DNA from 2 places in the Brevibacillus gelatini genome. Region 1 is predicted to be linked to the other one. Evidence: riboswitches for the same ligand, from Rfam matches in the RefSeq annotation. Region 1 holds a riboswitch; the other holds the start of a gene.
The links. A riboswitch is a leader RNA that binds a small molecule or an ion and turns the genes downstream of it on or off. The one in region 1 is predicted to bind S-adenosylmethionine.
Positions count from the first base shown of each region.

Region 2: another riboswitch for S-adenosylmethionine. It lies ahead of metK (methionine adenosyltransferase); the one in region 1 lies ahead of AAFJ72_RS19040 (sugar ABC transporter substrate-binding protein).

Region 1 covers NZ_CP154342.1:3,945,471-3,949,680, reverse strand. Annotated here, with positions in the region: gene AAFJ72_RS19050 (DUF421 domain-containing protein) at 1-44, shown strand, start outside; gene AAFJ72_RS19045 (ATP-binding protein) at 253-1,491, opposite strand; SAM riboswitch class I at 1,693-1,814, shown strand; gene AAFJ72_RS19040 (sugar ABC transporter substrate-binding protein) at 1,936-2,958, shown strand; gene AAFJ72_RS19035 (sugar ABC transporter ATP-binding protein) at 3,035-4,210, shown strand, end outside.
Region 2 covers NZ_CP154342.1:4,076,293-4,080,502, reverse strand. Annotated here, with positions in the region: gene AAFJ72_RS19690 (S8 family peptidase) at 1-1,490, shown strand, start outside; SAM riboswitch class I at 1,678-1,778, shown strand; gene metK (methionine adenosyltransferase) at 1,911-3,122, shown strand; gene AAFJ72_RS19680 (polysaccharide deacetylase family protein) at 3,266-4,210, shown strand, end outside.

The DNA of each region.
Region 1 (4,210 bases):
AGCAGCCGAACAATCTGCAGCAGATTCCGCCCGTTCAGCATTGAAGGGAAGGCAACTGTTTTCGGGTGAAGCAAGACCGGGACCGGCAGTCTGGGAGGCGATGGTCAGGAGCGCTTGTGCTTCATCACCTCCCCGTCCATTTGTCCGTCGCAAGCGAAATGATCCCGCTCTCAGGGGGCGTACCTTTCCACGAGGGCTGAGCATGTTTTCATGGCCAGGCTTTTTCACCTGACCGCTACTGCGACCTGGCCGCTACTGCGGCTGATGATACGGAAACGTAATCGTGAACTTCGTACCGACCTTTGGCTTGCTCGACACGCTCACCGAGCCGCCAAACGCGCGGATGACGTGATAGGAATAAGTCAGGCCGAGTCCGGTGCCGCTTGTTTTGGTCGAAAAATAAATCGTGCCCAGTCGCTTGATCTGTCCCTCGTCCATGCCGATGCCGTTGTCCTTGATGATGAGGAGCGCGTTGTTTTTTTCAATCAACAGCGACAGAACGACTTTCCCGTTGGCCGTCTCCGCGCATGCTTCGATGGCATTTTTTACAAAGTTTACCAGCACCTGCTTGAACTCGTCGGGATTGGCCATGATCGTGACGGGCTTTTCATATGCTTGCAACTCCAGCTCGATGTTGTGCATGTTGGCAAAAGGCAGCATGACCTCGCGGACGACATAGAGCTGCTCGCACACGTTGATAAGCTCGTTGCGCTCCTTGAGCGGCTTGGACAGCGCGAGGTACTCCGTCAAAATCGCTTCCGTGCGCTGGATCTCGTCCAGGCTGATGCGGATGTACTGCTCGGCTTTCGCAATGTTTCCCGCGTCTTCCTGCATCAAGCGCAAAAAGCCTTTGACGGCTGTGAGCGGGTTTCTCACCTCGTGCGCCAGTGAAGCCGCGACGTGGCTCATCGTCTCGATCTTTTCGTTTTGTGCGTGGCGAATGAACAATTCCTTGTCTGATACGCATTTGCTAAATAACGACATCAACAGCCAGATGCCGACGATATTTTGAACGGGGATCACGAACACATGATAGGCAAGCTGATGGGATACATGGGTGGGAAAGTTAAGATAGGTCAATCCCAATTCTATCAGGGAAAAGAGAGCACCCGTCAAAAGAGTATACAGTGTTTTTCGATAACTGGCTTTGTAGCGTTGATAGATCAGGAGGGAGATCGCGAATGCGGTGGCTATCATGAGCATGGCGACCCACGTGTCTTCACCGCCCAGATAGTAGCGGTACAGCACTGATTCGATCAGCACGACCGAGGCGATTCGTACCCCGCCGTAGATCAAGGCGAAGAATACAAAAATAAATCCCTCAACGGCGCTCGACGCGAAGGTCATCGCCAGAAACACGCAGACAGAACTGGTGACGAGAATAAAGGAACGACTGTAGTTACACATTCGGTCGCGGTAATAGATATTAAACAAAACAAACGGCGTCAGGGCAAAAAACATTTGCAAGATTACTTCTTTTAATAGACTCATCGGACATCTCCATCGCAAATTTGCATGGCTTTGGCTTTAATCTACCATATGTCGACAAGACTTTACAAAAATTCCTCCAAAATTTAGACATAAAGTTGGGACTACTTGGAGGACAAAAGTTTGAAAAACCTAGTTGACAGATGGGTAAAACAAGGATTATAGTCTGTATATATTCCGAAAACGTTGTGAAAATAAAAACTACTCTTATCCAGAGAAGGCTGAGGGAATGGCCCTATGATGCCCGGCAACCTAGCTGGCAGGATGATCTGACTTGCGAGCCAAGGTGCTAACTCCAACAGGTAGCGATACCTGACAGATAAGAGGCGCGAATCTTGTCGATCAAGCCTCTTTCATCTGTTGAAAGAGGCTTTTCCTATTGGAAGGTTGGAAGGTCGTCGCCTCCCCAGCTTGAAGCTCAGCAGGAAAGAAAAAGGGGGAATTTTCATGAAAAAGAAACTGGGTCTTGTCACATCAATTGTACTGGCTGCGTCGCTGGCCTTGACCGCTTGCGGCGGAGGAGCGGACACCCAAAATCAGGCGGGAAGCGGCGCTTCCGGCGGCGAGAAACCGAAGCGCATCGCCCTGATTATGCGCCAAAACGTCGGCACATTTTCTGCCCAATACATTAACGGCGTGAAGCAGGAAGTCGAGAAAAACGGCGGCGAGCTGACCGTATTCAACGCGGATACCGATTTGTCGAAAATGGCTTCCAACCTCGACGCTGCGGTGAACCAAAATTTTGACGGCATCCTGATTGACCACGGTACGGCAGAAGCGCTGCAGCAGGGCACGCAAAAAGCAGTCGACAAAAAGATTCCGGTCGTGCTGTTCGACACCGATATTAAGCTGCCAGGCGTACCTGTCGTTGAGCAGGATGACAACAAGCTGGCCGAGCTGAGCCTGGAGAAGCTGGCTGCCGATACGGGCGGCAAAGGCAACATCGTGAAAATTTGGGTAGCAGGCTTCGCACCGATGGAAAAACGCCAGGTAACGTATGAAGCCTTCCTGAAAAAATACCCGGATATTAAGGAAATCGCCGCATTTGGCTCGGCAACGAACAACACCGCGCTCGATACGCAAGCACAGATGGAAGCGATTTTGAAAAAGTATCCGAACAAAGGCGATATTACAGCCGTATGGGCATCGTGGGATGAATTCGCCAAAGGGGCAACCCGTGCGATCCAGCAAGCAGGCCGCACCGAGATCAAGGTATACGGCATCGACCTGAGCGACGAAGACCTGCAGCTGATCCAGGAGCCGAACTCTCCTTGGGCCGCGACGGCAGCGGTAGATCCGTCGAACATCGGTCGCATTCATGCGCAAACCGTTTTCCAAAAAATCAAAGGTGAGCAGGTGCCAGACAGCGTGAAGCTGAACCCGGTGCTGGTCAAACAGGAAGACTTGCCAAAGGATAAAAAAGTAACGATGGGCGACCTGTCCCAATACGTGCCAGAGTGGGGCAAGTAAGCAAATAGAGCTGGTTGATTTGGCTATTCCCGTTGCTTCTGTCAACGGGAATCTTGTTTATTTGGGGGTGCGAAAAGTGTCCAGCTTGCAGATGAAAGGGATTGTGAAGCAGTTTTCCGGCGTACCCGCGCTGCGCTCCGTCGATTTTGAAGTCAAGGCCGGCGAGGTGCACGCACTGCTCGGGGCGAACGGAACGGGAAAAAGCACCCTGATGAAAATTCTCACGGGTGCGTATCAGGCGGATGGCGGAAGCATCGTGATTGACGGCAAGGAAGTCTCCATCCAGTCGCCGCAGGATGCGAAAGCGCTGGGCATCCAGTGTGTCTACCAGGAAGTCGACACGGCGCTGATCCCGTATTTGAGCGTGACGGAAAACATTTTGCTCGACCAGATCGTGTCCAAAAGCAGCAAGGGACTCATGAACTGGCAGAGGCTGCACAAGGAAGCGGAAAGCATTTTGCAAGGCTTCGGCTTTTCCATCCCGGTGCGCATGCTCGTCGAGGAATGTTCGCTGTCGGAAAAGCAGTTGATCCTGATTGCCCGCGCGACCGTGCAAAAAGCGAAATACGTCATTTTTGACGAACCGACAGCTCCTTTGAGCACGAAGGAGAGCGAGCGGCTGTTTCTCATCATCGACCAATTGAAAAAAGCCGGGGTCGGGATCATCTATATTTCCCATCGGCTGCCGGAAATCTTTGAAATCTGCGACCGGATCACCGTCATGCGCGACGGCCAGTTGATTGCAACAAGCGAGACAGCCGCTACCACGATGGATGAAGTCATCGGGAACATGCTGGGCAAAAGCTTCGATGAAGAGTTTCCGAAGGTGGAGGTACCGATTGGCGAGCTGATCCTGGAAGCGGACGGGGTGGCTGGCGGCAAGGTTCGCGGTGTTGATCTGAGCGTTCGCGAGGGCGAAATCGTAGGTGTCGTAGGACTGGTCGGAGCAGGGAAGACGGAACTGGCCCGTTTGTTGTTTGGAGCCGATGCGGCCGAGGCTGGCCGGGTCAGGCTGAAAGGCAAGGAGGTACGTCTGCGCTCGCCAAAGGACGCCGTTGATGCAGGAATCGTCCTCGTCCCGGAGGAGCGGCGAAAAGAGGGCATTTTTGTCGAGGAATCGGTGAAAAACAACCTGTCTGTCTCCACCTTGTGGAAATGGTCGCATCTCGGGTTTATCCGCAGGGGAGCCGAGGCTGGGCAAGCGCGAGAGCTGGTGCAGCGACTGGGCGTGAAGACGGCGGACATCGGGCAG
Region 2 (4,210 bases), 130 kb from region 1:
TCAGCTTTACGGCGAAGATTAACTCCGGGGTATCCTCCGCCATGGCGGCTACCTTTTACTCCGAAAACCGGACGCCGATTACGCATTATTTTGGAAACGGGGATACCGTTACCGTCCCGGCAAAAGCGGGCAGGATGAACATCAAGCTGATGCGAAACGGCGGCGTCAATGCGTTTACATACGTGCTGACGAGCAAGTTCACGATCAACCCGGACCGCAATGAGCCAAACGATACGATGGCGACGGCAAGACCGCTTGTCGGCAACCAGATCAGCGTCACGGGCAACTTCCACCAGGAGGGCGACCAGGACTGGTTCTCCTACTACGTCCGCGAGTACGGGCATCTGGATGTGACAGTGACGCCCGACAACAAGCGGGTGGACCTGGTGCTTGCCATAGGGAAGCAGAACGGAAATAATACGGTTTGGGACCCGATCTACGACAACGACGACCGCGATCACCCGGCTGAGCGTGCGAGCAAGGAAGTCTCTCCGGGAAAATACTACATTCGGGTCAGCGAGTATCAGCAAAATGCGGTAAACGGTGAATACCGCCTGGATCTCGGTTTCACTCCGCTGAAAAAAGACCTGAACGAACCGAATGACACGTACAGCAGGGCCTCGCCGCTCGCCGCCGGAGGGGTCATGACCGGAACCATCCCGACGGCATCGGATTCAGACTGGTTTCAATTTACGCTCCATACAGATTCGTACGTCACAATTCGCGCTCCGTTCATTCCCGTATCCAGCGGGTTTCGCATCGCCCTTTACAGCGAGAAAAACATGAACTACGCGCTCGCATCGACAAATGAAGTGGCAGAGCTGTCCGACCGGGGCAAGGAGATTTTCAGCCTGCGGTTGCCAAAAGGCAAGTATTACGTGCGCCTGAACAGCGGCATTCCGTTCAAGTACGATGCTTACAAACTGACGGTCACGCAGCAGCCGCTCGTCTCGGGGTATCGGGATATTTCCGACCACTGGGCGCGTACAGAGATTGCCAGGCTGAGCTCCAAAGGCATTGTCAAAGGCTTTGACGATGCGACGTTCAAGCCCAACCAGGCAGTCACCCGCGCCCAGTTTGCCACCATGCTGCTGCAGACGATGCGCGCTACTGGCTCCAAAGTAGCTACCACCTATTCGGGAAAGGAAGCATTTTCTGATCTGCCAAAAAAGCATTGGGCGTACAACACCCTTGGAGTGGCTTATCAGCTCGGGATCTTGAAGGGGTATCCTGACAGTCAAATCAAGCCTGACCTGGCTGTTTCGCGGGCGGAAATGGCTGTGATGATCGCCAGGGCGAAGGGCTTGGCGCTGAACAGCCGCAGCACATCGAGCTATCGCGATGTTCCGGCCGACCACTGGGCAGCTCCGGCAATCGGGGCCATGACGGCGAGAAACTGGCTGAATGGGTACGGCTCGAACTTCAAGCCCCAGGGAAGCGCTACGCGGGCCGAGGTTGTTGTATTGCTCGCCAAGTCGTATCAAGTGTAAGCGTACAAGCGAAAACGTACAGCCTCGCCGGATCGCACACGGAAAAGCGCACAGCAGATCACCTCAGATGCTTCCCGCAGGCAATTCAGCAGCGTTTTTCCCAGGGCGGTTTCGGCCAAAAAAGTCCTCTGTAAAAGTCTATTGACACCACCTCAAAAAACAATTATTCTATAATCCGTAATGGATACTCTTATCCAGAGCAGGCGGAGGGACTGGCCCTATGAAGCCCGGCAACCGTCTGGAGCGGTGCTAACCAGCAGGACGGAAATCTGTTCTGGCCGATAAGAGGATGAAGGAAGCTAAAAGCGCTCAAACCTTTTCCTCCAAAAGATGGAAAAGGTTTTTTATTTGCGTTTACGTCGATAAAATCCTGACTCGGCTACCAAACTATTTGTATGAGGTCAAAGGAGGTATTTTCTCATGGCTTTGCAAAAGGGTCGTCGTCTGTTCACATCGGAGTCTGTTACCGAAGGACATCCGGATAAAATTTGTGACCAAATTTCCGACTCCATTCTGGATGCGATTTTGGCCAAGGATCCAAACGCTCGTGTAGCTTGCGAAACTTCCGTAACTACCGGTCTGGTTCTCGTAGCAGGTGAAATCACCACCAACACGTACGTAGACATCCAAAAGCTGGTTCGCGACACTATTCGTGAAATCGGTTATGATCGTGCAAAGTTCGGCTTTGACGCTGACACTTGCGGCGTTATCACTGCGATCGGCGAGCAATCCGCTGACATCGCTCTTGGCGTAGACCAGGCACTGGAAGCGCGCGAAGGCAAAATGACTGACGCTGAGATCGAAGCAATCGGTGCAGGCGACCAAGGACTGATGTTCGGCTTTGCTTGCAACGAAACTCCTGAGCTGATGCCACTGCCGATCAGCATGTCCCACAAGCTGGCGCGCCGTCTGACTGAAGTTCGCAAAAACGGCACCCTCGCTTACCTGCGTCCTGACGGCAAAACGCAAGTAACGGTTGAGTACGATGGAGACAAACCAGTTCGCATCGACACAATCGTTATTTCTACTCAACACGCTCCAGAAGCGACATTGGAGCAAATCAAGCAAGACCTGATGGAACATGTCATCAAACCAGTTGTTCCAGCTGAACTGCTGGACGCTGATACCAAATACTTCATCAACCCGACTGGCCGTTTCGTCATCGGCGGACCTCAAGGGGATGCTGGCTTGACTGGCCGCAAAATCATCGTAGATACTTACGGTGGCTACGCTCGTCACGGCGGCGGCGCGTTCTCCGGTAAGGATCCGACGAAAGTAGACCGTTCCGGTGCTTACGCTGCTCGTTACGTAGCGAAAAACATCGTGGCTGCCGGCCTGGCTGACAAATGCGAAGTGCAAGTGGCTTACGCCATTGGTGTAGCACAGCCTGTATCCATCTCTGTCGATACGTTCGGTACAGGAACCGTTTCCGAAGAAGACCTGGTGAAACTGATCCGCAAACACTTCGACCTGCGTCCGGCTGGCATCATCAAGCAGCTCGACCTGCGTCGTCCTATCTACAAACAAACAGCGGCTTATGGCCACTTTGGACGCAATGACCTGAATGTTCCTTGGGAGCAAACAGACAAAGCAGAAATTTTGAAGCAAGAAGCTGCTCAACTGGCAAAATAAGAACGACAACAAGCAAGAGCCTGGTAATGCTACTGGGCTCTTTTTGTTATGGGAAAATTTCCCATTTTTTAGTGGGTCTTGATCGAAGGGAAAATGTAGGACTGTGTCGAATCTCCTAGAGAGGAAAATAAGGAGGGGTTTCTTTGCCGAACAGAAGGCTCTTCCTGACCGTGTTTGTTATTTGTTTGCTGCTCATTGTGTCTACAGCAGGGATTGGTCATTTTTACCAATTTAAAAATAATGCGCAAAAAGCGCAACCTTTTCCCCAAGTAGATACGTCTATAAGCATAAGCGCGGCGGAAATTGCTGAGCCAAACGTCACGCAGAATGAAAAAGCAACGGTAGAGCCGAAAAAGTGGTATAACAATCAGGTAGTCGTTCTGACGTATCACCATGTCACGGATGAATCGGGTCAGCGGTACGTGATTTCGTCGGAGCAATTTGCAAAACATATGTCGTTTTTGCACGAAAACGACTTGCATCCGATCTCGTTGGATGAGTTTTTGCGGTTTGTGGATACAGGGAGCTTGCCGACAGAGAATGCTGTCCTGATTACGTTTGACGACGGCTATGAGAGTTATTACACGGAGGCTTTTCCCATCTTGCGTACATACGGCTACCCGTCAGTGAACTTTGTGATTGCAGGGCGCTTGCGAGATGTAGCCGATCGAAAACGGGAGAACATGACGACGCCGCTGACGCGTCAGCAAGTCATGGAAATGCTTCACTCCGGGCTGGCTGATATTGGTTCGCATACGTACAGCCTGCACGAAGAGGAAGCACGGAATGAATGGGGAGAGATGGGACCGGAGACGGCGCCCGTCTACTTGCAAGATTTGAAACGATTGGAAAATGAGGAGGAATACAGGGATCGACTTTACGTTGATTTCAGTATGTCTCGTGTAGGCTTGAACAAATGGATGGGCCGGGAGATAAAAGCGATTTCATTGCCTTTTGGCTATACGAATCCCATCGTACTGGAGACAGCGCGGCAGGCGGGCTACGGATATGTCTTTACCTCTACACCCGGTTTTGTGAAAAAAGGGGTAGATCCGTTCGCCATCCCGCGAAACGATGTGGGACTGCGA